Regions from separate parts of the Planococcus sp. TJ-307 genome, predicted to be linked through region 1. Evidence: riboswitches for the same ligand, from Rfam matches in the RefSeq annotation. Region 1 holds a riboswitch; the other holds the start of a gene.

What was found. A riboswitch is a leader RNA that binds a small molecule or an ion and turns the genes downstream of it on or off. The one in region 1 is predicted to bind preQ1.
Region 2: it holds a riboswitch for preQ1, as region 1 does, so the genes downstream of both, queF (preQ(1) synthase) here and queC (7-cyano-7-deazaguanine synthase QueC) in region 1, are expected to answer to the same signal.

What each region holds. Positions count from the first base shown of each region.
Region 1 covers NZ_JBZDOJ010000002.1:927,315-942,278, reverse strand. Annotated here, with positions in the region: gene nhaC (Na+/H+ antiporter NhaC) at 1-722, shown strand, start outside; gene AC4EHK_RS11040 (universal stress protein) at 866-1,285, shown strand; gene AC4EHK_RS11035 (zinc ribbon domain-containing protein YjdM) at 1,383-1,724, shown strand; gene queE (7-carboxy-7-deazaguanine synthase QueE) at 1,810-2,517, opposite strand; gene queD (6-carboxytetrahydropterin synthase QueD) at 2,514-2,939, opposite strand; gene queC (7-cyano-7-deazaguanine synthase QueC) at 2,936-3,601, opposite strand; PreQ1 riboswitch class I at 3,608-3,651, opposite strand; gene AC4EHK_RS11015 (NADP-dependent oxidoreductase) at 3,805-4,743, shown strand; gene AC4EHK_RS11010 (VOC family protein) at 4,823-5,197, opposite strand; gene AC4EHK_RS11005 (universal stress protein) at 5,342-5,848, opposite strand; gene ald (alanine dehydrogenase) at 6,104-7,222, shown strand; gene AC4EHK_RS10995 (M24 family metallopeptidase) at 7,259-8,356, opposite strand; gene AC4EHK_RS10990 (metal-dependent hydrolase) at 8,581-9,261, shown strand; gene AC4EHK_RS10985 (DRTGG domain-containing protein) at 9,608-10,915, shown strand; gene AC4EHK_RS10980 (YtpI family protein) at 11,009-11,314, opposite strand; gene AC4EHK_RS10975 (DHH family phosphoesterase) at 11,408-12,352, shown strand; gene dnaE (DNA polymerase III subunit alpha) at 12,370-14,964, shown strand, end outside.
Region 2 covers NZ_JBZDOJ010000004.1:72,367-87,330, forward strand. Annotated here, with positions in the region: gene AC4EHK_RS14210 (class I SAM-dependent rRNA methyltransferase) at 1-609, shown strand, start outside; gene AC4EHK_RS14215 (DUF3817 domain-containing protein) at 743-1,054, shown strand; gene AC4EHK_RS14220 (MFS transporter) at 1,176-2,393, shown strand; gene AC4EHK_RS14225 (GNAT family N-acetyltransferase) at 2,457-3,017, shown strand; gene AC4EHK_RS14230 (ABC transporter ATP-binding protein) at 3,045-4,784, shown strand; gene AC4EHK_RS14235 (MerR family transcriptional regulator) at 4,847-5,608, shown strand; gene AC4EHK_RS14240 (endonuclease/exonuclease/phosphatase family protein) at 6,063-6,902, shown strand; gene AC4EHK_RS14245 (queuosine precursor transporter) at 6,944-7,597, opposite strand; gene queF (preQ(1) synthase) at 7,610-8,104, opposite strand; PreQ1 riboswitch class I at 8,201-8,248, opposite strand; gene AC4EHK_RS14255 (phosphotransferase family protein) at 8,592-9,527, shown strand; gene AC4EHK_RS14260 (TraR/DksA C4-type zinc finger protein) at 9,622-10,149, shown strand; gene AC4EHK_RS14265 (nuclear transport factor 2 family protein) at 10,235-10,597, shown strand; gene AC4EHK_RS14270 (thiol-disulfide oxidoreductase DCC family protein) at 10,654-11,052, shown strand; gene AC4EHK_RS14275 (DUF3238 domain-containing protein) at 11,188-12,381, opposite strand; gene AC4EHK_RS14280 (STAS domain-containing protein) at 12,659-13,519, shown strand; gene AC4EHK_RS14285 (metallophosphoesterase family protein) at 13,571-14,071, opposite strand; gene AC4EHK_RS14290 (hypothetical protein) at 14,224-14,508, shown strand; gene AC4EHK_RS14295 (dihydrofolate reductase family protein) at 14,583-14,964, shown strand, end outside.

The sequences.
Region 1 (14,964 bases):
AAGATGTTGCAGCTTTTAAAGAGGGGTTGTTAGCCACGGGAATGATCCATTGGTATACGCTCATTCCGCTGGTTGTGCTCATTCTGCTGACGATTAGGAGAATGCCGGCTTTGGTTACGCTGGCAGTAAGTTCAGTGACTGCAATACTCATTTCATTTTTGCATCAAAGTTCAACAGCTTCTGAGCTATTTTCAGTCTTGTTCAGCGGCTATGTCTCCTCGACGGGGATAGAGGAAATCGATTCTTTGCTGTCGCGTGGGGGAATGGAGAGCATGATGTTCACGGTTGCTTTGGTGCTGCTTGCGCTTAGCATGGGCGGATTGCTGTTCACGTTAGGAATTGTGCAATGCCTGCTGGCAAAAGTGGAAAGCCTGCTGAAGAAAGTCTCTTCTGTCATTGCCGCTTCTGCATTAACGGCGATCGGCATCAACATCTTGATAGGGGAGCAATATCTGTCAATTCTGCTGACAGGACAAGCTTTTAAAGAACCATACGATAAAGTGGGGCTTGCCGGCAAAAACTTGAGCCGTGTGATGGAAGACGCAGGAACTGTGGTCAACCCGCTTGTCCCATGGAGTGTTTGCGGCATCTTTATTACGGGCGTCATCGGCGTTTCAACGCTCGATTACTTGCCATTCGCATTCTTCTGCCTGTTATCGCCATTATTGACTGTCTTGTTCGGCTTTACTGGAAAGACCTTGACGTATAAAGAAGCAAAATAAAAATGCTGGGAGAAGCAGGTGATGCAGTTAATCACCTGCTTTTTTGAAGGAATGGAGGAAATCGATCGGATGAGTCGAATAGTATTGCATATAGACTCTTATCCTGCTGCGACTTGGAAAAAAACAGTCGAGGAGTAGATATTATGTACAAATCAATTTTATTGGCTGCAGACGGTTCGGAAACTTCGATACGAGCTGGCACGCAAGCTGCGCAATTGGCCTCGTTGGTCAAAGGAGCTGAAGTAACGATTGTCTACGTTTCGGATTTTAATGAAGACAGCAATGAAGAAGTTCATGATGGCGGCCCGATAGAATTTGAACTGTCGCGCAAGAAAAAAACCCAGCCTATCCGAGAGGCCTTTGAACGCGAAAAAATCTATTACAAAACTGAAATTTTGCATGGCCGACCGGCACCGGCGATTATTGAACTGGCAAACGAAAGAAATTTTGACCTGGTTGTCATTGGCAGCAGAGGATTAAATGCGTTATCCGAAATGGTGTTGGGCAGCGTTAGCCGCAAAGTCGTGAATGGAGTGAATTGCCCTGTACTGATCGTAAAATAACGTGGACTTCTTTATAACGGAGTCTGGTATACTAATAAAAAAGATTGGTCTTATTTGCATATATGCCGTCGAAAGGCCGCTTGGAGGAAAACAACAAATGAAAACTTTACCTAATTGCCCTAAATGCAATTCTGAATATATTTACGAAGACGGCAGTTTGCTGGTATGCCCTGAATGCGCACATGAATGGAGTCCGCTTGCAGAAGCTGACAGCTCAGAACAAGAAAAGATTGTGAAAGATGCAAACGGCACGCCATTGCAAGATGGAGACGCTGTTACCGTCATCAAAGACCTGAAAGTCAAAGGCAGTTCATCGACTTTGAAAATTGGTACGAAAGTAAAAAGCATCCGGCTGGTCGAAGGCGACCACGACATCGACTGCAAAATAGATGGCTTTGGCGCTATGAAATTGAAATCGGAATTTGTCAAAAAAGCATAAAATGAAAAGCCCCTGCCCAAACTTAATAAAAAGTTTAGGCAGGGGCTTTATATTTTTAGGATATAGAGAGTGAACCGCAAAAGGATTAAACGCCGCGTTTATTTCCCCACACCAAGGTATGCAATTGCGGCAATACTTTGGCGTCATTCATGATAGGTGAACGAACGTGGTAATCGATTAATTGCTCATAACGATGCAGCAAGTCGGAAACCAGCTGGGCATCATCCGTTGTAACTGTATCTTCGTTGCCGGTCTGCAAGAAAAATGGAACCGCTGGATACCGCTGATGAAGCTCTTCTGCATAGGCAAAATCGTGCTGGTCAAACACCACAACCTTCAAACTGACGTTGGCATGCTGCAGCTTTTCCATAAACAAATCGAGTTTCACAAAATCCGTCTTCATTCCAGAGCTGGGCGGCTTTGGCGACAAGGTGATGTCGTCGATGTTAGTCAGCCAGTCTTGCCAAATTGACCCTTGGGTTTCAACGGCCACTTTCCAACCTTGTTGATGGCACAGCTCGACCAATTCACCAATGCCTTTATGAAGAGCGGGATTGCCACCTGAAATAGTGACGTGTGAAAATGCTGCGCCTCCGGTTTGGATAAGCTCTTCGACAATCTCAGCAGGCTGTTTGGAAACACTGGTTCCCGTACCGTCCCATGTGAATTTTGAATCACACCAGGAACAGGAATAGTCGCATCCGGCGGTTCGCACAAACATGGTTTTTTGTCCCATGACCATGCCTTCGCCTTGTATCGTTGGACCGAAGATTTCCATGACAGGGATTTTCATAACAGTTCCTCCTTGCGCGGACGGAACACCACATAGCTCGTTGGCGTTTCGCGAACAATCACTTGCAGGCAATTCGGCTGGTTGCTTTTTGTCTTCAATACTTGTTGAATCGATTGCCACACCTGCTGAGCAAGAAGTTCAGTGGTTGGAAATTTGTTCGTAAATTCCGGATGGTCGTTCAAGACGCTGTGGTCGTATTTTTTGTGAATCAGTTGTTTCACTAATTTAAAATCAATCAAAAAGCCAGTCGCATCAAGCTCATTGCCAGCAATGGTAATGTTGAGGTGATACGTATGGCCATGCATGACTTGGCATTTTCCTGCATCTTCACTTGGAATAAAATGCGCGGCAGAAAAATGCAGGTCTTTGTTGAGTTCGAATTGAAAGTCGTGTGCAGTGGTTGGGTAAAATTGCTGCATCATTCGACAGCACCTGCCGATTTTTTCGCCTGGTAGCGGGCAAGGCCTTCGTTGCGCAATATGCAGGATGGACATTCGCCGCACCCAGTGCTCGGAATGCCGTTGTAGCAAGTCAAAGTTTTTTCTTGGACAAAATCAAGAGCATCCAGCGTATCGGAAAGTTCCCACACATCGGCTTTATCCAGCCACATTAACGGGGTATGGATGATAAACTGCTTGTCCATTGCCAAATTCAATGTAACGTTTAAGGAACGGATAAAAGTGTCACGGCAGTCTGGGTAGCCGCTGAAATCGGTTTGGCTGACGCCGGTGATCAAATGCCGGGAACCGATCGCATCTGCATAAACTGCTGCAAAAGATAAGAACAGCAAGTTTCTGCCCGGTACGAAAGTGGAAGGCAATTCGCCTTCCTCGGCGGTCACTTCAATGTCGTCCCGTGTCAGCGCATTCGCAGACAGTTGATTGATCAAAGTCATATCCAGCACTTTGAACGAGACGCCAAGTTCTTCAGCGATTTTTCGGGCACATTCGATTTCGGCTGAATGGCGCTGGCCGTAATCAAATGTGACCGTTGCAACTTCTTTAAAATTTTTCATAGCCCAAAACAGGCAAGTGGTGCTGTCTTGGCCGCCGCTGAAAACGACGACCGCTTTTTCATTTTTCATCTAAAACACTCCTTAGTTTTTTAGAGAGGGAGTTTGCGAACCTCTTTAAGCGAACAGCATTAATAATACCATAATGTGCGTCAATCAGCTTTGGAATCGAACTATCCGAAAGCACAAGTGCTGCAAAGCGCTCTTCTGCTTTTAGTAAGGTATACTGATTTTGTAAAGAATCTCGTTGAACATATTGGAAGGGGAGATGTGACATGAAAGCAATCGTCATCGACAATTACGGAGGCAAGGAACAACTGAAAGAAAGAGAGCTGGAGAAACCGGCTATCAATGAAAACCAAGTACTTGTGGAAATCCATGCCACGTCCATCAATCCGATTGACTGGAAATTGCGTGAAGGATATTTGCAGGAAATGCTGCCATGGGAATTTCCGATTATTTTAGGTTGGGACGCAGCAGGGGTAATTGCTGAGGTTGGCAAAAACGTTAAGCATTACAGTGTGGGAGATCGGGTATTCGCTAGACCTGCCACCACACGCCAGGGAACATATGCAGAGTTTGTTCCGGTTGAAATGGAGCTTTTGGCACATATGCCAGAAAGCATGAGCTTTGAAGAAGGAGCAGCTATTCCGTTGACTGGATTGACTGCCTACCAATGCCTTGTAGGCTTTGCAGAAGTAAAAAAAGGGGACAAAGTGCTGATTCATGCAGGAGCAGGCGGAGTCGGCAGCATGGCCATCCAAATTGCCAATAGCATTGGTGCTTACGTAGCAACAACAGCAAGCGACAAAAATGATGAGTTGGTCAAGTCGCTTGGAGCAAACCGGGTAATCAATTACAGTGAAGAAGACTTCAGCGAACTGCTGGAAGATTTCGATGCGGTACTGGATACGATGGGTGGAGATGTTTTAGACAAAAGTTTTAAAGTGCTGAAAAAAGGCGGGAAACTGATTTCAATTGCCGGACAGCCTTCTGCTGAAAAAGCTGAAGAATACGGTGTGAAAGCCAGTAATTTTTGGTTGGAACCGAGCGGTGAACAATTGCAAAAGCTGGCAAACTTATACGTTTCGGGAGAACTGAAACCGACAATTGGCCATGTTTTTGATTTTACGGAGCAGGGATTGAAAGATGCGCATGAACTAAGTGAATCTCATCATGCCCGCGGAAAAATTGTCATTAAAATTAAATCTTAATCGAGCAAAGAAGAGGTTTTGGAATGTACTCATTCCAAAACCTCTTCTTTCAAAATTGGCTTTTAAACACTACTTGAATTTATTTTTCCATGACGGCAAAGTAATTGTTTTCACTGTCGGCAAAATTAAACACTTTGCCTGATGGCATGTCCACTATATCTCCAACGGTGATGCTTTGATCTGAAAACTTTTGGTGCAGCTCTTCAGCATTTTCAGTGAAAAACATTAAGGAGGGAGTGTCTAGATTTACTCCAGGCGACATCCTGGCAACGGCTTCTTTGTTATGTAGAATAATATTTGTTTCGGCACCTTCTGACGGTGCAATTTCAATCCATCTCATTCCGTGGGTATTTTCTTCAGCCACTATAGAAAATCCTAGTTTTTTTGTCCAAAAATTTAAGGCTTCGTCTTGGTCGTTGACATACAGCATAACTTGCCCAACTTTGCTGATCATGATCTTCAGCTCCTTTGTAATATTTGAATTAGTGCTTAATCGAAATCAAGTCCCAAAAGACCATCAAGCAAGAGCCCTGATGGTCTTTCGGTGTGAGTGAGATTGTTTGTAGCTTATGATGCCAAACCCATTTTATTTATCAGTTTAAAAGTTTTCAGGCTTGCCAGATTTGTCTTCAGAATAATATTCATCCGGTGCATCGTCCTGAGCTTCTTCTGTACGTACAACCAAAACATCGCATTTTGCCGAACGGACAATGTGTTCAGAGACACTGCCGATTAAGAAGCGTTCTACAGCATTTAATCCGGTTGCACCGCAAATAATAAGGTCAGCTTCTACTTTTTGAGCCAAGTCACGCGAAATCATGGTTTTCGGAGAACCGTAATCGACTACGATGTTCACTTTTTCAACACCGGCAGCTAAAGCTTCTTTTTTGTAGTCGTCCAATAAATCTTCCGCAAATTTTTGAGCGCGGTCAGCAATTGATCGATCGTACGCTTCGATGGCTGCGAATGACCGGGTATCGATGACGTTCACCAAATTTAATGTAGCGTGGTTCCGCTTGGCGATGCCAACTGACTTTTTAAATGCCCATTCTGCTTCTTTGGAACCGTCGACTGCAACTAGAATTTGACTGTACTTTAATGTCATCCTAAATTCCTCCTTTTGTCTCTCACTATAAACAATTCGCTATAAGTTTTAAGGTTCCTGCTAAATTGAACTTAATTTAGTGAATTTTTTGTCTAATTAATGGCGACTATTGCCCCCTGTATATAGAGTGTTTACAAGTATAAAAGTAGCAATTTGGAGCAGAAATCTTTAATTTCTGCTAAAATATAAGTGATTTCAGAAAATTCTTATAGATAATTAACGGATCCTACTAACGATAAAATGGAGGGTTTCGAGATGCGAATTGGCGTACCGACAGAAGTAAAAAACAATGAAAACCGAATTGCGATGACTCCGGCGGGTGTAGTCCATTTAAAACAGTATAATCACACCGTATATATTCAGGCGGGAGCTGGACTTGGTTCAGGATTTACTGACGAACATTACCGAGTTGCTGGAGCAAAAATCGCTGCCACGGCCGAAGAGGCATGGGCGCAGGAAATGGTCATGAAAGTAAAAGAACCGGAACCGGAAGAATACCGCTATTTTCGTGAAGGGCTGATCTTATTCACTTATTTGCATTTGGCTCCAGAAAAACAATTGACGCAAGCGCTGCTGCGTGCAAAAGTGACCGGCATTGCTTATGAGACCGTTCAGTTGCCGAACGGTTCCCTGCCTTTGCTGACGCCGATGAGCGAAGTAGCAGGCCGGATGTCTACGCAGATCGGAGCTCAATTTCTTGAAAAGATACACGGCGGTGCAGGAATTTTGCTTGGCGGAATTCCGGGTGTTGGGCGCGGCAAAGTGTGTGTGATTGGTGCGGGAGTTGCGGGGACCAATGCTGCCAAAATAGCAGTTGGAATGGGTGCAAATGTTACGATACTGGATTTAAATCCGGACCGCCTGCGCCAACTGGACGATCAGTTTGGCCAGGATGTCCAAACATTGATATCCAATCCATTGAATATTGCCGAATCTGTAAAAAAAGCAGATCTTGTTATTGGTGCGGTGCTAATTCCTGGAGCAAAGGCACCCAAACTGGTGACGGTAGACATGATCAAGTCCATGAAGCCTGGATCCGTTGTAGTAGATATTGCTATTGACCAAGGCGGGATTTTTGAGACCAGCGACCGTGTCACGACTCATGATGCACCGACATATGTAAAGCACGGAGTTGTCCACTATGCAGTAGCAAATATGCCAGGAGCCGTTCCAAGAACTTCTACGATTGGCTTAACGAATGTCACGGTGCCATATGCAGTTCAAATTGCCAATAAAGGGTTGGTCCAGGCGGTACGTGACAATGATGCCTTAAAAAAAGGCATCAATACGCTGGCTGGCTATGTAACATATGAGGCTGTAGCTTTAGACCAAGGACTGGAGTACAAATCAGTCGAAGATGTTTTAGGGGAATAAAACGGCGCCGGAAAGATTCCGGCGCCGTTTTTGATGTTAGTTTGTAATGATTTGAAGTTCCTTTGGAAATTTTGTCAAGACTTCGTAGCCGTCTTCTGTAACGACCACATCATCTTCGATGCGGACACCAACTTTGCCGGGAACATAAATGCCGGGTTCCAGTGTAAAGACCATTCCTTTATCCATTTTCATTGGATTGGCTCCGTGAATAGAAGGGAATTCGTGAACGGATATGCCAAGGCCATGGCCGAGGCGGTGTGTGAAATACTCACCATATCCTGCATCTGTAATGACTTTGCGGGAAATCTGGTCCAGCTCAGCTGCCGTGACACCCGGTTTGACCGCTTTCAGTGCAGCCAGTTCAGCCTGCAGAACGATATCATAAACGGCTTTTTGTTCTTCACCAGGTTCACCGAGCGCCAATGTGCGGGTGATATCTGAGCAATAGCCTTTGTGGACAACCCCAAGATCGAACAGCACCAAGTCACCATTTTGCAGTTTTCGGTCGCCGGTTTTTCCGTGAGGCGAAGCGGCTTTGTCGCCTGTCAACACGGTCGTATCGAACGACATATGAGTCACTCCGCGTTTTTTTAATGACAATTCAATTTCTGTCATCACTTCAATTTCAGTGATGCCTTCTTTAATTGTTTTAGCAGCGACTTCGATGGCATAATCGGCCAGTGCAGCTGCTTCACGCAAAATCTGAAGTTCTGTTTCGTCTTTGATGACGCGCATGGCATTCAACTGATCGTCCAGCTTCATAATTTCGAGTGAACCAAAAAACGAAAGGATGGCATCATAGCGGTCAACTGTCATATGGTTTTTTTCTATGGCCATGGTTTTCAACTCGATTCCACGAGATTGCGCGGTGTTGTATAAAATTTCCATCGAATTTTGCGTGTCTTCGTGGCCTACAATTTCGCCGGTCCATCCGGCGTTTTTTGCATCCGGCATTTCCATCTTCGGACAAATCAGGAAAGGTTCTGCTTCAGCGAATACCATCACCCCCAATAGGCGTTCGTGTGGGTTGCTTTGGAAGCCGCTGACATAAAAGACGTTAAAGGGATCGGTAATAAACGCAACGTCAATTGACTGTTCTTTTAAATAATTTTGTAATTGCTTGATTTTGGTCATATGTACTCCTCCTCTACATGTGTAGCATATCAAAAATCAGGGGATAAATCAGCTGCGAATCAAACTACTAGCTGCCATTTGCAAGTATTTCATGAAATCCTGCCGTGTTCCTGCATGTCGGAAACAGAGCAAGATTGTGGAATATCCATAATAAAATCGGTATCATTACAAATGAACATTTTTACATTTCCAACAATCAATAACAAACTCATTGGAGGGATAGTATGCACATTTCATATCACGGACATTCAGTTGTAAAAATTAAAACAGGCGACTTCACGATCCTAATTGATCCATTCATTAACGGAAACGAATTGACGGATTTGAAAGTGGCCGATGAAAAGCCAAATGCCATTCTTTTGACGCATGCCCACAACGATCATGTGGGGGATACGATTGAACTGGCAAAAAGCAATAACGCACAAGTAGTTGCACCAGTCGAACTGGCTAACTACTTAGGAAGCCAAGGAGTCAATGCAGTTGGCATGAACTTAGGCGGTGCACATGAATTTGATTTTGGTACAGTAAAATTTACAAAAGCATTCCATAGTTCTTCATATACAACCGAAGATGGCGAAGCAATTTATGGCGGCATGCCAGCCGGGATTCTCTTTAAAGCAGAAGGCAAAACAATTTATCATGCCGGAGATACCGAAGTGTTTGGCGATATGGAAATTCTCGGCAAACTTAACGACATTGATGTAGCCTTCGTGCCAATCGGTGACTTTTTCACAATGGGGCCGGAAGATGCAGCTTACGCAGTTGAGCTGTTAAACCCTAAAGTTGTAGTTCCCGTACACTATGATACTTTCCCACCCATCAAACAGGATCCCGAACACTTCAAGTCCTTGGTCAAAAATGCAGAAGTCAACATCCTGCAGCCAGGCGGCGGCATTGAATTATAATTACGGACAACACCCAGAGAGCCTTGGCTTTTTGGGTGTTTTTGTTTTCTATCCAACTGTTTCACTCGATTGCCAAATGCACAGGAGGTCCACAGGAAGTGAATATGGTAACCTTTGCGACAGGAAGTCGCGCTCATAGGTTACCTTCCATCAGGCCACCTCCACTTTTCTAATTGTCCAGTTGCGGTGGCCAATTCCTCGGGACATAAGTCAATCCAGCAGTGTGGCATAGAGCACCACTCTGCTGGATCGCCTTATGCCTGTCGGAACTGAGCGGCCACCTCCACATTTCATTGAATTATGCTACACTATTAGGTACATGAACGCAGAAAGAATGGGTGAAATCATGGCGACTAAACATGAACAGATATTGGATTATATAGAGACCTTGGCCGTCGGCGAAAAAATTTCGGTGCGGCGCATTGCCAAAGAGCTTCAGGTGAGTGAAGGGACTGCTTACCGGGCTATCAAAGAAGCGGAAACGAAACGGTTGGTGTCGACCATTGAACGTGTCGGAACCATTCGGATTGAACGCAAAAAGAAAGAAAATATTGAGCGGCTGACCTATGCAGAAATCGTCAACATCGTTGACGGGCAAGTGCTCGGGGGAAGAGCTGGATTGCATAAATCTTTAAACAAATTCGTGATTGGCGCGATGCAGCTTGAAGACATGATGCGCTATACAGAAGCAGGCAATTTGCTGATTGTCGGCAATCGCTACAAAGCACATGAATATGCGCTTCGTGCAGGTGCAGCCGTGTTGGTAACAGGGGGATTTGAAGCATCCGAAGGAGTGAAGAAGCTGGCAGATGAGTTTGAACTGCCGGTTATTTCAACTAGCTACGATACTTTTACCGTGGCAACGATGATTAATCGGGCCATTTACGACCAATTAATCAAAAAAGAAATTCTTCTAATAGAAGATATTTTGATCCCACTTGAAGTGACAGCGTATTTAAAAGTAAAAGAACCAATCAGAAGATATCATGAATTGAATGAAGAAACGACACACGGCGGTTTTCCGGTGGTCGATCAGTCGAATAAATTGGTCGGCATCATTACTTCTCGTGACGTGATTGGGCATCCGCCTACTGAGATCGTCGAAAAAGTGATGACCAAAGATCCCATCACGGTCTCTATGCAAACTAGCGTCGCCGCGGCAGGACATCGTATGATTTGGGAAGGCATTGATTTGATGCCAGTTGCAGATGATCATGGCAAGTTGAAAGGCGTCATCAGCAGACAGGATGTATTGAAAGCAATCCAAACTGCTCAACGTCAGCCGCAGCAGGGTGAAACCATCGACGACATCATCAAAAGCCAGCTGCATCAACAGTCCAATGATAAACTAGTATTGGAATTTCGAGTCACACCACAAATGACCAATGCCTATGGTTCAATTTCTCACGGCGCGTATACAATGATTCTCACGGAAGCTGCAGGAGCGGCTCTAAAAACAAAAAATCGAAAAGATAGTGTACTGGAAAACATTTCAATCTACTTCTTAAAACCGGTTCAGCTGGATGCCGTAGTGTTTGTCCATCCGAATATTTTGGACATCAGCCGGAAGTCTGCAAAAGTTGAAGTTGATGTGTCTCTTGATCACGAAATCGTGGGCAAGGCTATGTTAACATTCCAGTTACTGGATCGATAAACTGAGATTCCTCTCCAACAGTAAAAAAGGCAGCAGAATCACTCATGACTGAGTGTTTCTGCTGCCTAAAATATTCTATCCTGGATAAGTGGCTTACGGGTTTAAATCTGCTTCTTCTTCAAGAAATGTCTGATAATGCCGGGACGCTTTGTAATTGTAATAAACGAGAGCCACTCCAAGTACGATGAAAACGGCTGAAACAATGTACGTGATCGCACTTTGAAATACGAACAGCTGGTTGATGCCGAAAAGGGCCAAAAAGCTTCCCAACGCCATTGATGCACGAGCAGCATACCATTTTTTTCGAATGGGCAAAACAGTGCGTGTACGGAATTGCTTTGTTTTGTTATAAAAATAAATAACAAATGATACAATGATTAAAACAACGAATATTAACATAGGGACCTCCTGAATTCCAAAACTCATTATCATTGTACTGAGAACTGAGCAAAATTGCGAATGGATTTCCTTATAAAATGGAGGAACTCGGAAATGAACAGTCAAATCATCGACACAATTAAGCAATACAGCACCATTATTATTCATCGCCACGTGCGTCCGGATCCGGATGCATACGGGTCGCAGCTTGGATTGAAATACTTATTGGAACAAAATTTTCCAGACAAACGTATTTTGGCTGCAGGCACACACGACTATACGATGGACTTTCTGGATTTTCCTGATCAGGTAGAAGATCAGGATTTTGAAGGAGCATTGGTTATCGTGACCGATACCGCCAATACAGAGCGCGTGGATGATCAGCGCTACAAAATGGGCGCTAAGCTCATTAAAATTGATCATCATCCGAATGATGATGCCTACGGCGATATTATCTCCGTTGACACAACTGCCAGCTCAGCATCTGAACTGGTCTATGAGTTATTCGCTTATGGACGCGAACACGAAGGTTGGACCTTATCTTCAAAAGGAGCACGTTTGCTGTATGCAGGAATTATCGGAGACACCGGCCGCTTTCTTTTTCCAAGCACCACACAAAAAACTTTTGCAATCGCAGGTGAACTGATCAAATACGATTTTGACCGCAATGCCTTGCACAACGGCATGTACGAGATGGATCGCAAATTATTGCATTTGCAAGGCTATATGTACCAAAATTTTAAAATGGATGAAAATGGAGCGGCTCATGTCAAAATCACCAAAGATATCCTAAAAGAATTTGATGTTACAGCAACGGATACTTCTTTGCTGGTCGGTTCACTTGGCAATGTCAAAGGCATGAAAGCTTGGGTTATTTTAATTGAAGAAGATACTGAAATTCGGGTGCGTTTGCGTTCTAAAGGTCCAGTCATCAATACCTTAGCAAAAGAGTTTGGTGGCGGTGGCCATCCAATGGCTTCCGGCGCAACGGCTTATTCTTGGGAAGAGGCGGACCGGGTAATTCAGCGTCTTGCTGAAATCTGTGCTGCCGCAAAATAAAGAGGAGGAGTGTGTCAATGGTTTATCCGCATATAAGCACATCGGCTGATTTGCTGAAAAGTACGGTGCGCCTTGACCAACTTTTCCCGTATTTGAAGGAACAAGGAGCCGTTTCCGCTGCAATCGTTAATACGAAACTGTATGGCATTCTTCCGTTTTGGGAAGCCTGCCAACGTGCCGGCATCCATGGGGTAGTCGGCCTTTCGGCATTTATCGAGTATGAAGAACAGTCTTATCCGGTTGTATTGTACGCCCAGTCGAATAAAGGCTACAGCAATCTCTTAAAGATCTCGAGTGCGTTGGCGACAAGAGACAAAGAATCCATTCCGGAACAATGGCTGAAAGCTTACCGGGAAGGGTTGATTTGCGTTGTTCCGAATAAGATCGAGTGGCTGTTGACAGACCGCACGCCGGTGTTTGAATACATAAAAAAGCTTTTTGGTTCAAAAGCGTTTGGCAGTATTGAACGGCCGGGTGGAATCCTGTCAGATCAGGAATCGGCATTTGCTGAAGTCTGCAAAAGCATAGCACTGCCGATTATGGCAACACACGAAAGCCGCTATTTGACAGAGCATGATGCCTTTGCTTATGAGGTAGCTTCTGCAATCGGCCAAGGCTTAAAATTAAATGATCCCCAAAGGCAGAAGCCAGAGCATCTCAGTGCTTACGTCCCTAGCCTTACAGAATTTGCTTCTTGGTTCGCAGACCGTCCAGAATGGCTCGAGTGCACAGCCAATCTGCTGAAAAGCTGTCAGGTAACAATTCCGATGAATCGCCAACTGCTCCCGGTGTTTCCGCTGCCCCAGGAAACCGACAAAGCTGCTTACATTGCCGAGCTGTGCAAAAGGGGATTGTCAGAGCGGGTACCCGGCTTTTCAACGTCTTACCAGGATCGACTGGATTATGAGCTATCGGTAATCGCAACAATGGGTTTTATTGATTATTTCCTGATTGTTGCGGATTTCATGAAGTACGCCAGAGACCAGGATATTATGACAGGTCCAGGCCGTGGATCTTCGGCCAGTTCGCTTGTGGCCTACTCGTTGAAGATTACCGACGTAGACCCTCTTGAACATGGTTTGCTTTTTGAGCGTTTTTTAAATCCAGAACGAGTTACATTGCCGGATATTGACATTGATTTTGCTGACCATAGACGCCAAGAAGTTGTAGACTATGTCGCGAAAAAATACGGTACGGTTCGAACGGCGCAGATTATTACATTTGGCACTTTGTCCGCCAAGGCTGTTGCCCGGGACACCGCACGGGTGTTTGGTTTTGAAGCGGAAGAACTCGAAGCCATCTCTAAAATGATTCCAAACCGCCTGGGAACGACACTTCGCTCGGCCTTAAAGGATTCACCTGCATTGAACAGTTGGATTGTAGAGCGGGAAGAGCGCAAATCCTGGTTCAAGACTGCTTTAAAATTGGAAGGCTTGCCGCGCCATGCCTCTACGCATGCAGCGGGTGTGATTTTGAGTCCAACCCCGTTAGTTGAGCATGTCCCGATTGAAAAAGGAAACGAAGGCATATACTTGACGCAATGGCCCATGCAGGAACTGGAAGCGATAGGCTTGTTGAAAATGGATTTTCTCGGTCTGCGCAATTTAACAATTCTTGAACAGATCAGAGGGCTCGTGTATTGGGATACAAAAAAACGGATAGACTACCGGAACATCCCACTCCAAGATGAAGAAACGTATAAATTATTGGCAGCAGGGGATACAACTGGCGTCTTTCAGCTAGAGTCTGATGGCATGCGGCGTGCTCTCCAGCAAATCAAACCAACGGCTTTTGGCGATATTGTCGCTGTCAATGCGTTGTTCCGTCCAGGTCCGATGGAGTTTATTCCGTTATATGCCAGACGGAAACACAAACAGGAGGCCGTGAAATACGTCCATCCCATTTTAGAGCCAATTTTAAGCGAAACTTACGGAGTTATCGTATACCAGGAACAGATTATGCACATTGCAGCGAAAATGGCGGGCTTTTCACTGGGAGAAGCCGATTTGCTACGCCGAGCCGTCAGTAAAAAGAAACGAGAAATTCTCGACGAAGAACGACAGCATTTTGTCCGTGGAGCAAAGGCAAAAGGATTTACTGAAGCGGAAGCAGCGGAAGTTTATGATTTGATTGTCCGTTTTGCCGACTATGGCTTTCCAAAAAGCCATGCGGTAGCTTATAGCATTATTTCCTATCAATTGAGCTACATGAAAACCCATTATCCGGTTTATTTCTATACCGGCTTATTGACCAACAGTGCCGGCAATGCAGAAAAAACCAAACAGCTGCTGCAGGAAATTAAAGAAAAGAAAATTCCGCTGCTGCCGCCATCGGTCCAGCAAAGCCGCCATTCGTTTTCTGTAGAACAAGGACAAGTGCGAATTGGGTTGAATGTGGTAAAAGGCGTCCCAGGAACGACCATTAGGGCATTGCTTGCTGCCAGAGAAGACGGACCATTCAGCAGTTTGTTCAATATTGCTGAACGCATTTCTGCTTTGCATTTTAACCGAAAATCCTTCGAACCGCTGATCAAGGCAGGTGCTCTTGATGAGTTCGGCCACGACCGCAGTGTTTTGCTGGCATCGCTTGACAGCGCCATTAAACACGCTGAA
Region 2 (14,964 bases), on a different contig from region 1:
TTGAACGACGGGGCCATGACGGGAATTTTTCTGGACCAGCGGGATGTGCGAAATGCCATCAAGCAAAAATACGCCAAAGGCAAAACGGTACTCAACACTTTTTCCTATACGGGCGCTTTTTCAGTAGCTGCAGTACTTGGCGATGCGGTTAAAACGACGAGTGTGGATTTGGCGAAAAGAAGCTCGAGCAAGACGATTGAGCAATTTAGCGTCAACAGCATTGATTTCGAGACTCAGGACATCCTGGTTATGGATGTGTTCAATTACTTCAAGTACGCAAAGCGTAAGGAATTGAAGTTTGACGTAGTCATCTTGGATCCGCCAAGTTTTGCGCGTTCAAAAAAATATACGTTCAGCACATCAAAGGATTACACAAATTTAATGAAAGAAGCGATCGCCATCACGGAGAAAAACGGTGTGATCGTGGCTTCGACCAACAGTGCTTCTTTTGGAATGAAGAAGTTCAAAGGATTTATCGACAAGGCCTTTAAAGAACTTGGAGGAAAATACAGCATTGTGGAGGAATTTACCTTGCCGAGTGACTTCCGCGTGCAAAAAGAATTTAAAGAAGGCGATTACTTAAAAGTGCTTTTCGTAAAACTGGGATGAAAAAGCATGACGTACAGGCGTTTGTGTCGAAATTTTGTGCGCCCATGCAAAACCCTTGCTGATTTCTTTGGCAACCCACTGTACAGCGTTCCGTCCTGCTTTTATAATGAAAGCAGATTGTGAGGGATAGTCGATGTTTAAGAATGCGTTGGGAACATTTCGGTTTATGGGCTTGCTTGAAGGCGGTTCATTATTGATCCTGCTCTTTATTGCGATGCCGTTAAAATATTTCTTTGAATTTCCGGAAGCGGTCAGCGTTGTTGGCCCTATACACGGAGCCTTATTCAGTATTTACATTTTAATTACTATCTATATGACGTTTATTTACAAATGGCCTTTCCGCTTCTCGGTTGGAGCCGTTGTTTCGGCATTTGTGCCGTTCGGTAATTTTATTTTAGACAGACGTCTGGAAAATTGGCAGCAGTTGAAACCTTCAGCTGCATAATATCCGTATAATCAGTCACCTGTGGGGTTCCCGCAGGTGTTTTATTTTTGTTAACGAAAAGCAGCCAATTCCTCTATAATGAAATTATTGTCAGTTATAGACCTGTATTGGAGGTAGCCTCATGGCGAAAGCAATAAATTCTTCTTCACTGGCCGGAAATCCCGTTTATCCGGTGATGTTCGCGATTGGCGGCTGCCATTTGCTGAATGATTCTTTGCAGTCAGTCATCCCAGCCATGTTCCCGATACTGGAAGCCGATCTTGGCTTAACGTTTACACAATTGGGCTTGATCGCTTTTGTGTTGAACATCGTAGCGTCTGTGCTGCAGCCGGTTGTGGGATTTATCAGTGATAAAAAACCGATGCCTTTTGCGTTGCCGCTCGGCATGACCAGTTCATTTATCGGAATTGCCGGATTGGCATTTGCGCCGGAATATTGGATGATTCTCGTTTCGGTTATTTTTCTCGGTCTTGGTTCTGCTGTATTTCATCCGGAAGGCTCGCGTGTGTCCTATATGGCGGCTGGATCCAAGCGTGGCTTGTCCCAGTCGATTTATCAGGTGGGCGGAAATTCCGGACAGGCGCTTGCGCCGCTAATCAGTGCCTTTATTCTAGTGCCACTCGGACAGATAGGGGCAGCGTTGTTCTTGTTTGTCGCCGCTCTCGGTATTTTTATTTTGTCGAGAATATCTATTTGGTACAAGCAGCAGCTGGAGCAGGAAAAGCTTCAGAAAGTGAAGAAGGTTTTGTTGTCTTCATTGCCTGAAATGACGAAAAAACAAGTGGGCATTGCTTTGGCGCTTTTAATGATTATTATTTTTGCCCGCTCTTTTTATGTCACCAATATGACTAGCTTTTACATTTTTCATTTGATTGAATCTTATAGCCTGACAATTCAGCAGGGGCAGCTGTATGTATTCTTGTTTCTCGGTGTCGGTGCAGCAGGCACCTTCTTTGGGGGGCCGATGGCGGACAGGATCGGCCGCAAGAATGTCATTCTGTTGTCGATTATTGTGCCGATTCCGCTAGCTGCTTTGTTGCCGTATTTGCCGCTGTACGCCGTTTTGATTTTCCTGGCATTGATTGGATTTTTCATTATGCTCAGTTTTTCCGTTACGGTTGTTTATGCACAGGAGCTCGTACCGAGCAAAATCGGTACGATGGCCGGATTGACGGTGGGTTTGGCTTTTGGCATGGGTGCCATTGGAGCTGTAGTTATTGGGATTTTGATGGATTCCATTGGTGTCTACGAGACGATGGTGGTCGTATCGTTCTTGCCGATTCTTGCCTTGGTTGGCTTGTGGCTGCCGCGCGACCGTAAAATAGTGGCAGCTCAATAGTTTTCAATGAGATTACACATTACAGATATCAAGCCTATTATAGAAGTAAAGGGGAATGTGTTTATGACGATCAACTTGCCGGAAGTGCCAACTGAACTAAAAACAGCACGTTTGCTGCTGCGGATGCCAATGCCTGGAGATGGCAAAATTGTAAATGAGGCTATCCATGCTTCACTTGATGAGCTAAAGCCTTGGCTGGGATTTGCTCAGCAAGAACCTTCGCCACAAGAAACAGAAATCAATCAGCTGGAATCGCATTTGAGTTTTATGAAAAAGGAATTTTTGCGCTATTTGATTTTTGATAAAGAGACAGGGCGTTTTATCGGAACTACGGGATTTCACAGTATTGAATGGGACGTGCCGAAAATGGAAATCGGCTATTGGCTGGATTCCAGAGCGACCGGAAAAGGCTACATGGTGGAGGCGGTTTCGGCGTTGACCGACTTGGCATTTGCGACGCTAAAATGCCATCGCCTGGAAATTCAATGCGATGCAGAAAACCTTAAGAGCCGGGCAATTCCTGAAAAGCTGGGGTTTGTTTTGGAAGGGATCCTGAAAAATGATGAGCGGTCGGTGGATGGCAAGCGTTTGACCGATACGTGCATTTATGCCAAATTCGCTTAGTGCGACGCACAGAACAGGAGCTTTAAGATGAAAAAGAAAACCAATGAAACGGGCTTGAAGCCGTTTGTTTCACTGCTATTATCACTGAAGATCCCGAAGTTGGCGCTGGCGATTGGCCTGCTTGCCAGTCTAGTAACGACTTTGGTTGGGCTGGTAGTCCCACTATTGACGAAAAATCTCGTTGATGGATTTTCTCTCGATGCTTTAAGTGCACCATTAATTGTGGGAATCGTCGCCGCTTTTATTGTCCAAGCCATTATCAACGGCATTTCGATTTATTTGCTGAGCATGGTGGGGCAGCGGGTAGTCGCAGGCTTGAGAGAACGGATGTGGGCGAAGTTGATTCGCCTGCGTGTCAGTTATTTCGACCAGCATTCAAGCGGGGAAACGGTAAGCCGGGTCGTTAACGATACCGGAATTGTCCGTAATTTAATCACGGATCACTTTCCATCGTTCGTCACAGGCATCATTTCGATTGTTGGTGCTGTCATCATTTTGGTCATTTTGGATTGGAAAATGACCCTGGTGATGATGTTGGCGGTGCCGCTGACGATTGCGGTAATGATTCCACTCGGACGCCAGATGGCCAAGATTTCACGGAACTTGCAGGATGAGACTGCCCATTTTACGGGCCATGTCCAGCAGACGCTGGGTGAGATCCGTTTAATGAAATCATCGACAGCAGAAACAACAGAAGAAGCTAGAGGGACACAAGGAATCCACAAATTATTCACGCTTGGCATGAAAGAAGCGAAGATTTATGCGTTGATTGCCCCCTTGATGTACTTGGTAGTCATGGTGGTGATTGTGTCGATTATTGGCTATGGCGGAATTCGTGTGGCAAATGGTGAGATGTCGACAGGTTCACTCGTTGCCTTTCTCCTTTACTTATTTCAGATTATTGTTCCGATGGTGACCTTTGCCCGCTTTTTTACAGAACTTCAAAAAGCCAAAGGTGCTACAGAACGGATCATTGGCATACTCGAATTGCCATTGGAAGAACAGCAGCAAAAGCCAGATATGGATATTGCCGGAAACGCATTGCGGCTGGATGGGGTGAGTTTTGCCTACGATCAAGGGGAACCCGTATTAGTGGATGTATCATTCGAAGCGCAGCCGGGAGAAATGATTGCGTTCGCTGGACCAAGCGGCGGTGGAAAAACCACTGTCTTTGGCTTGGTCGAACGATTTTATGAGCCGCTGTCAGGTCAAATAACAATTGGCAACATTCCAATTGCTGAAATTTCAATTGCGTCCTGGCGCGATCAAATCGGCTATGTCTCACAGGAGAGTGCCATGATGGGCGGCACCATCCGAGAAAACTTAACCTATGGCTTGCCGGATGCTGAAACGATTTCTGCTGAAGAGCTTTGGCGGGTGGCACGTATGGCTTATGCGGAAGATTTTATTCGTGGATTTGCTGACGGGCTAGACACAGAAGTTGGAGAGCGCGGCGTAAAACTATCAGGCGGACAGCGTCAGCGCATCGCCATTGCCCGCGCCTTTTTGCGCGATCCCAAAATTTTAATGATGGATGAAGCGACCGCAAGCCTCGACAGCCAGTCAGAAGGCATTGTTCAGCAGGCATTAAGCCGGTTGATGGAAGGGCGCACGACGTTGGTGATCGCTCATAGGCTATCGACAATCGTCGATGCGGACAAAATTGTCTTTATTGAAAAAGGGCATGTGACCGGAATTGGAACGCACCGGGAATTGATATCTTCGCATTCGCTTTACAGAGAGTTTGCAGAACAGCAATTAACTTGATAAAACCGCTTGACCTTGACGCAACGTCAAGGTGTAAAGTGGGTTTATCAGGAGGTGGAGATGTGGAATACACTGTTCAAAAAATGGGGAACTTGGCTGGCGTCAGCACAAGAACCTTACGTTACTACGATGAAATTGGTTTATTGAAACCGGCGCGGAAAGGTTCATCAGGCTACCGGATTTATGGCCAGCCGGAAGTGGACAAGCTGCAGCAAATCCTGTTTTACCGCGAACTTGGGCTGGAGCTGGAACAAATTAAAGTGATCGTCAACGACCCTAATTTTGATTATACCCAGGCTTTAGAAGCACACCGGGAAAGACTTCTCGCCAAACGGATGCAATTGGACCTCCTGATTACCAATGTGGAAAAAACCATTTCCACAAAAAAAGGAGAGAGCACCATGGCTGATAAAGAAAAGTTCGAGGGCTTTAAACAAAAACTGGTGGATGACAACGAAGGGCAGTATGGCAGTGAAGTACGCAGCCAATATGGGGACGAATTGGTTGACCAGTCCAACGCCAAGATGTTGAAGATGAGTGAAGAGCAATATTTAGAATTCACACGCCTTGAACAACAGGTATTGGATAGTTTGGCAAATGCTATGAAATCAGGCGATCCATCAAGCAGAGAAGCAATGCGGACGGCTGAGTTGCATCGCCAGTGGCTGAGCTTTACGTGGCCATCCTACAGCAAGGAAGCACATCGTGGACTTGCCGAGATGTATGTAGCTGACGAGCGGTTTGCTGCGTATTACGACAAAGCATATCCAGGAGCAGCACAATTTCTGCGGGACGCAATTGTCATTTATACGCAGCAGGAGTAACGATACAGAAAATGCAGACACACCCGAAATGGGAGGTCTGCATTTTTTTGATCGATTTTAAAAGAAGCAGTGCAAAAGGGGCCGAACGTGCATAAAATCTTGTGAACGTTCACAAATTTTCGCAAGCGTGCATAAATTTTGCTGAGCGTGCATAAATTCAATTGAGCGTGCATAAAATTTCCGGAACGTGCAAAAAACCGTATTACACGACCCGTCTTATGCCCGTCGAATCTACGTGTCTGCCTCTGTTTTTCCTAGTGTCCAGCCTCCAGCAGCCAGATTCTCAGGGTCATAAGCCACTCCAGTTGTGCGGCCGTCTCAACTTTGCCATGTTTACAAATTGTTAACAATTGTTTACGCCCTTGTTATGGTATGTTTCTGCGAGCTTGGTATATACTGAAAGCAATTAAAGCAGCTGCCAACGATTCGTTTTAATCGAAAAGGAGAGGTTTGCATGCACGGGAAGAACAAGAAGGCACCGATTGTAAAAGTCATGTCGTTTAATATTGCTCATGGTTTAGGGATGGATGGAATAGTTGATTTGGAAAAGACCGCTGTAGTTATTGAGGATTCCTGTGCTACCATCATCGCCTTGCAGGAGGTTGACCGTTATTTTTCTGACCGTAGTTCGTTTGTCGACCAAGTAGAATGGCTGAGCGAAAGACTTGGCATGTATGCTGCTTACGGAGCCAATATGAATTTTGCGCCTGAAGATTCGGAACGGCCGAATCGCCAATACGGCAATATGATTTTAAGCAAGTATCCGATCAAGTATGTAGAGAATCATTTGTTGACGCAGGTGCATTGTCCGTTTGGCAACAATGAACAGCGTGGAATTTTGGAAACTGTTATTGAAGTCGATGGCATTTACTTGAGTGTCTTCAATACCCACTTAGCATTGAAAGATGAAGAATTGGTTGTCAGTGTAGATGAAATTCTGGACATTACAGGGAAAAGCCATTTTCCGCGAATCATTGCTGGCGATTTTAATGCCTCTTCTTCCAATGTCCATATGCAAAAGCTGAACAAGCATTTCCAGGACGCATTCCTGAAAATGAAAAGAGGCGATGCATACACATATCCATCTCCTTACGTAAACAATGAGACGGCCGAAGTTTTTTGGCCGGCGACGCGAATCGACTATATTTTATCTGACACCGAAGTAGAAGTTGTTCAAGTAGAAGTTATTGAAACATCGGTTTCTGATCATTTGCCGATTGTAGCAGATATGGTCTTGGCTGATGCGAAAGTAAGCGTAAAAGACCGCGTCCAACAACCGCGCGAAAAGGTCTGAATGATTGCACTCATCTTTCCAATAACAGAAAAACGGAGGCTCTACTCGAGAGCTTCCGTTTTTTTGTGTCCATAAGTCTGCTTGTCAGATAATTGCTCGCGTCTGCATAGCCTGACCAACAAATATACAAATGGTGTATCTGCTGCGGCTACCAGCAGTTTAAAGACATACTGGGTTGCAATCATGCCAAGCAATGCACCGGTTGGCATCGTGCCGTAAAAAGCGATGGTAATAAAAATGCTCGTATCGACGAATTGGCTTGTCATCGTTGAAGCGTTATTGCGCAGCCATAAACGCGATTCACCGTGCCGTTGTTTGAGTCTATGAAAAATGGTGACATCCAAGTTCTGGCTGATGAAATAAGAGACAAGGCTGGCTAAGGTTACCCGGAAACCTGCAGAAAAAATGGTTTCAAAAGATTCTTGGTCTGCGAAAAAGGGGGCGGCTGGCAAGTGGATGGCGAAAAAAATAAATGCCAATGCACAAAGTTGTGTGACAAACCCTGCCGTAACGGTTTGCCGTGCGGCTTCTTTGCCGTATACTTCCGCAATCGTATCGGTAATCGGGAATGTAAAAACGTACACAATGACAGCAGCTGGCAAAACGGCCCATTCACTGATGCTGAACAATTTAACGGCTAAAATATTTGATAAGATCAACAAGCCGACAAATGCGCCATTTAGATAAAGTAACATCCGCTCTGCCCCTTATCGGTTGGTAATCGTTTCCGGATTCAAGTCGTGATTCATCATCCGGTACGATGCCATTTCTTCGTATTTGGTTCCTGGTTTGCCGTAGTTGGTGTAAGGGTCAATCGACAAACCGCCACGCGGCGTGAATTTCCCCCATACTTCGATATAGCGGGGATCCATCAATTTGATCAAATCATTCATAATGATGTTGACGACGTCTTCATGAAAATCTCCGTGATTACGGAAGCTGAACAAATAAAGCTTAAGTGATTTGCTTTCGACGAGCTTTTTGTCGGGAATAAAGCTCAGGTAAATGGTCGCAAAATCAGGCTGACCTGTTTGCGGGCAAAGTGATGTGAATTCAGGACAATTAAATTTCACGAAATAGTCGCGGCTGTGCAAATTGTCGATTGGCTCCAAAATCTCCGGATCGTATTCAAATTTATACTTGGTGTTCTGATTGCCGAGCAATGATAAATGATCGAGTGTATCTTCGTTTCTTCCTGCCATAAAAACGGCCTCCTTTAAATGGCCGGCTTGGAAGAGGGCTATAAAAAACGGACAAAAGAAAAAGCCAAATCGCATGTGGATTTGGCTGAGTTTCGACAATCCATAGTTTTTTATAGAGGGTGAAATGCTATGAACCTCTCCCGTTGCCGGGTTATTTGATTTTCCTTAACTATCGTATAAGACTTGCTATTGGTTGTCAATCCGTGAATTTCAGTAACAAGAGCACAAGGAATATGAGAAAGTGAGAGACTGAATCTAATTGTAACGTGGCCGAATTATACCCGGTCAAATCCTTGCTCTGCCGCTATATGGGAAGGTGAATCCTGTGGTGGCAGTTGTCGAGCAATGCCGGCTTTTAGGTAACTGTGCTTTTTCGCGAAAGGAAAACGGTTGTTTTGCGGTTCATTTGCTTCATTTCTATATTATGGAATCCTTATTTTTTCATGGTACACTAAAACTAAAAGATAGGCAGAAAGGAGCGGCAAGGATGGCTGTACACGAATGGAATGGATTGCCCGCGCAATCACTGGAATGGGTAAAAGCGCAGTTTGGAAATACAGCAGAATTAACGAATGTTAAGCCGCTGAAAGGAGGGACTTCCTCTACTTTATTTGAGTTGTATGTAAAGGAGAGTGGCAAGTCCCTCTCATATGTACTGCGGCTTTTTCATAAAGCAGATTGGTTAGAGAAAGAACCGGATTTAGCCAAGCATGAAGCGGATAGCCTTCAGTTTGCAGAGCAGGCTGGCCTTCTTGTCCCTCATTTACTATCATATGACGAAACCGGTGAAAAGAGCGGCATGCCCGCAGTGTTGATGACCAAAATGTCCGGAACTGTCGTACTGCAACCTTCTAACGATGGAACTTGGCTGGAAGGCTTGGCTGCATCGTTAGCCCGTCTTCACCAAACTGAGCCTGCAGATTTCCCATACAACTATTTTTCGTATAACAATGCGTTTTTATTGGAAAAGCCGACATGGTCCAAAGTGCAAAATGATTGGATGCGTGCGTTTTATATTGTAGCCGGCAGCCGTCCCGAAGCTCCTGAATGCTTTATTCACCGCGATTTCCATCCGGCGAATGTGTTATGGGAAGATGGAAAGATCAGTGCCATTGTGGACTGGGTGAATGCTTGCCGCGGTCCCGCAGGAATTGATGTAGGGCATTGCCGTGTCAACCTGGCCCAAATGTACGGAATTTCAGTCGCCAATGATTTTCTGGCTGCGTATGAACGCCATGCCGGCAGCTCATTTACGTATGATCCGTATTGGGATTTGGTATCATTGACGGATATTCTTGATGGTTCACCTGTTGTTTACCCAGGCTGGAAAGTCTTCGGAATGACAGGACTGTCCAACGAGTTGATGCGTCATCGGCTGGATGATTATCTATTAAGCTTATTGGATCGATTTGACGACTTTTAAGCGGCAGGACAGCAACGCCTGACAGATTTCCAGGTTTGATTTCCTTAATAAAGGCAATATAGAAGGTAAGTGAGTTTTTTGAGGAGGAAATTGGATGAAGAACGAACAACTAAAGCAATTGAAAAAACAATTAGAGGATCAGGTGGAATCACTTGAAGTACGTGTTGAACATACAGAAGAGCTCGAGTCGACTGAGCTTTCAAATTACGATAATCATCCTGCAGACAACGCCACCGATCTTTACGATCAGGAACGCGGCATGGCGCTGACTCAGTTTAAACAAGAAGAACTAGAAGATACCAAAATTGCTCTAGCAGCAATTGAAGATGGGACATACGGAACATGTGCTGTATGCGGCAAAGAAATTCCGTTTGAACGATTGGAAGCTCTGCCGACTGCGTTAACTTGCATTGACCATGCAGATCAACAGCTGGATCTGGAAAGCCGCCCACCGGAAGAAGATGTGCTGCGTGCCTCTACATCCCAGCCGGTTGAAAAAGAAGATGGTGCGCTCCGTGATGACCAAGACAGCTTTGAGGACGTTGAGGATTTTGGATCATCAGATACTCCGCAAGACCAGCCAGGAGAAGACCCACAAAAGTTCTTTAAAGACGACAAATAAACCGGAATGCCCTTCCTGCCTTCTGGCAGGGAGGGCTATTTTTGAAAAATCTATTTCCCGGGAAATACAGGGGAGGAGAATAAAGATGGAAGAACTAACCAAAGCAATCTACGCACTCGAGTGCAGTCATTTAAAGCCAGAAGTCCGAACTTCGATGGACAAGTTGTCGGAAGTACTGGACAATGAGTTTTTTGAGTTTGGCAGCTCTGGTGGGATCATTAAACGCTCTGATTATGATGAAAATCATCCACTAACTCTAGATCCAATGGAAATAACGCATTTTGCTTTGCATGAATTGGGCCCGGCGGCTGTCCTGACTACCTATCAGCTTTATAACCATAAGACCGAAAAGCTGACAAACCGCAGTTCTATTTGGAAAAAAAGACCGAACGGATGGAAACTGTTTTTCCATCAAGGAACACTTTCAACTGAAGAGGTGTTTCAATAAAGGCAAAAGAGGCTATTAAGATGAGAGAACCATTTTTTTCAAAGGAGGAAACCGATATGGAACATGCGATCGTTTTATTTGATGGAGATTGTAATTTTTGCGACTCGAGCGTTCAGTTTATCATAAACCATGATCCGGCCGGCTATTATCAATTTGCTTCGTTGCAAAGTGATATTGGTCAGGAACTTTCTGAAAAACATAAGGTACCGGATGATGTCGATAGCCTTGTATTGATAAAGGATGGGCAGGCATATGTGAAATCCGAAGGTGCTTTAATGATTTCGAATCATTTGACTGGTCTGTGGAAATTGGCGTATTACCTGAAACCATTCCCGCGTGCACTCCGTGATGGAGCGTATGATGTTGTAGCCAAAAATCGCTACAAAGTGTTTGGCAAGCTGGACAGCTGCATGCTGCCGCCGCCTCACATTCGCAAACGATTTTTAGACAAGTAAATAAGAAAAGCGGCAGTCTCGTTGCAATGTTAATAGACTGAGGAGCGGAAGATTATCCCGCTTTCCATTAAATAAAGCCCGAATCCGGATCTCCGGTTCGGGCTTTATTTATAGATAGAGAAAAATCAAGTTGAATCAGTAAAAGTTGGAGATTCGCCAATAATGGCTGGCAATAGGGTCTGCCATAAAAGCCAGTCCTTCGCTTTCAGTCTGATGAAGATCCATCCATTCGCCGTCATCGCCAAATTTTAAGTACACTTCATGGTTCGGCGATTGGTCATGAATTCCTATAATGTCATAAGTGCCGTCGCGGTAAAAGGCAGCTGATACATTATAATCAATATCAGGTGAAGTAATAATTGGATTTCCAACGGCATGTTTTAGCGTAATGGAAACTTTGTGGCCGGTTTCTTCAAGTTTCTCGAGCTCGATTCCTTCAGCAGAAGCCACATCTGCTTTGCTGAATTTCTTTCGCCAATTATAGCCGATTGTGGGACCCACATCTTTATCATAAACGAAAGAGGATTCTTCATCTTTCAAGTCCACAGTGAAATTAACTTGTGTCCGGTAATGCAACGATTCGGGATCAAACTTTCTGCCATCGCCTTGGAAATAAGGAAAGGGCGATAAGAGATTCGGGTTTTTCAGCACCAAATCGGGCAAGAAAGTTTGATAGCGGAAATGCCAGAGTGGATATATTTTGGGTTTTTCCTCATCAGATAAGAGAGAGTCTAACGAAGCAATTTTTTTGGTCATCCAAAACTTTTCCATTGCGGCTTTTTCCTGCGAAGAATTCCAATTTAAAGCACCAAATATCTTGGCCATTTTGAATTTTTCTACACTAAAATCTTCTTCAGAACGCGCCACAGGTCGTTTACCGCGAATCCAGAAGGTAAACTCTTGATTCATGGGAACTTGGCGGTCCGTATATTGATTGCCTTTAACTGTATCAATCAGTTGGCCATTTCGATAAATATCGAATTCTGAAATGCCGTCGATCTCTCCCCAAGCCAAAGAAATTCTTCCCTTGGAAACAATGGCGGTCAGTACGATTTCTTCCAAGCGATTGATACTGTCCGTTTTCGGATTTTCCGTACCGGTATGAAGCTTGATTTTATCTGTCCATTTGCCAGAAGCATCCAGCCGTTCGATTGTGTAGGTATACAGCTCACCTTTTTTTAAACCTGTGTCCTTAAGCAAATTCTGAGTGCCGGTATAAATGACCTGTTCATCGCGTTTTACTCGGCAAACATCTTCTGAGTCTGTCCATCTAAAGTAAATCATTGTATCAGATTGTTCCAATACAAGAATATCCAGTTCGTTTGTCATTTTGCCACCTCCAAATACTGTTACTCTTCATATACCCTATTCTAAACAATGACGAACCCTTTGCTTCGTACAATATTTGTTACACAAATTAAATGTGATAATAGTGGATTTCACTGTATAATTAATATAGGAATATAGACGTACTTGGCTCGATTTCTTATATTTGTCTTCAAGTGATACAATTTATTGGCTTCCTAATTTTGAGATTAATATTCAATTACTTCATATAGATATCGTAGAAGTTACTCTAAGAGAGTGGGGACTGAAAGTGGAAAAGATGCAAAAGAAACGAAATTTCAGTAACTTTGACGAAGCAGCCGCATATATACTGCAATTGCTGAGCAAACAAATTGGCATCAATTCAATATTCATTGCTAAAAATGATGGCCATACAAATAACATCATTAAAGTCTACAACTCGAGTAAAGAGCTAGTCGAAGAAGGCAGTTCAATGCCCCTTCCTCAGTCTTTTTGCAGTTTAAGCATCAACCATGGACCTTCTGCATTAGTCATAGAGGATGTTTCGGAAAATGAGTTGACCCGTTCTATGGAGATCACTGCAAATTACGGAAACGGAACATTCGTTGGAGTTCCCGTTTACTACAACGATGGCACAGTTTACGGCACTATTTGCGGATTGGATGATCGATACCACAAGCTTTCTGAAGAGCAGCTTACTACTTTCGAAATGATGTCGACCCTATTGACTTATGTACTGGAGCTGGAAAAGGCAAATGAACAAATTCAGACATTGACTGCACCCATCGTTCCGGTAACTAAAGGTGTAGCAATCGTTCCGGTCATTGGCAATATTACAGCGCCGCGGGCACAAATTATTATTGACCATGTGCTTAAAAAATGCAGTGAAGAATCAATGGATTATTTGATTATTGATGTTTCTGGCGTTTTGCAAATAAACTCTGTCGTTGGGGAATACTTGTTGAAGCTCGTAAATATCCTGAAAGTAATCGGTGTAACACCGGTCATCACTGGAATTCAACCTTTCATGGCGTTAAAAGTTCCCCATTTTGCTTCGGCACTGAAAGATGTGTTGATTGAATCCAATTTGGAATCGGCATTAAAGCAACTTGGGTTTGTGCTAATAAAAGAATGCAAAGAAAAACCAGACCTTCGCTGAGAAGGTCTGGTTTTAACTTGATCCCAAAGGGAAACAATAGGTGATTCTTGATTAACTTTCTTTATCGAAAAAAACATGCTTTAATTCCCAAGAATCGCCAATCTCCAGCAGGCCAAAAGAAAATTGGGCTTGTCTGCGCTTATCAGTAGGAGAACCAGGGTTGAACAAAGTCACCCCATCCACCTCCCGCATCACAGGTGTATGGGAATGGCCGAAAACGATGATGTCGACATCGTCATTAGCGAATGTGTCATAAGCCTGCTGTTCAGTGGGTTTCTGTGGGCTATCGCCGTGCACTACCCCAACTTTTAATTCTCCAAATGTGAAAATCTTTTTGCGGCCGAATTTTTCGAGAATGTCCCATGGGTCAACATTTCCGGTGACGCCATCAATTTCTGCATAGGCTGCCAGCTCATGATAGACATCCATCGTCTGCCAATCGCCTGCATGAACGATAAAATCAGCCTCTCGGCACGCCTCCAGCAATTGCTTCGGCAACTTCTTGGCGCGGAATGGAATATGTGTGTCTGAAACAATAACAATCTTCTTCATCTGAACGCCTCCAGTCAAGTTCTTACTTTTCACTTTACCAAATAAATCCCTTCCCGTCGAAATGATTCCCTTAAAGGATATGGATGATTAAATTTCAGAAAAAGGGGAATTGAAGAAGATGACGAAACATGAAGATAACCGGAGGGATACTAATGAAAAAGAACACATCGAAAAAATTTATGTACATGGGAGCTGCAATGGCAGGCAGCATGCTGCTGTTAACTGCCTATAAAAAAAACCAAGCTAACAAAATCTGGGTTTATGAAGACAATGATATGCGAAATAGTGGGGAAGTGGACCATGAAGAAAGCGTCAATGCCGACACGGACGAAGCGGAAGTTGGGTTGACTCAACTGGACTCTGCTTATCGTTCTGAATGGCAGGCAAATGGATTTCCGCAAACACATAAAGAATTGGCAGAATTAGAAAGCAAATAGCAATGTGGTCTCAGTTATATACTGAGGCCTTTTTTGATGGAATGTCAGTAAACGCTTATAAAGGAGGAAAAATCATGGAAGGTGAACGGAAAATTATTTGTTATATTGCAGCCAGTCTCGACGGCTATATCGCAACAAAAGATGACTCGCTTGAATGGCTCTTCAAAGTCGACGGAGAAGGCGATGCCGGTTATGCTGAATTTTTGGAGACCATCGACACGGTAGTCATGGGACGGAGAACTTATGATTGGGTAATCGAAGCGGAAAGCGGTGAGTACCCATACGAGGGCTTGGCCAGTTATGTTTTTACATCTGAGTCTGGTAAAGAGGATCCGTTTGTAACATTTACAAATCAAGACATTTCGAGCTTTGCGAAAGGTCTCAAGGCACAACCGGGAAAGAACATTTGGGTGATTGGCGGCAGCAACCTGTTGCATGGTTTTATACAAGAAAATC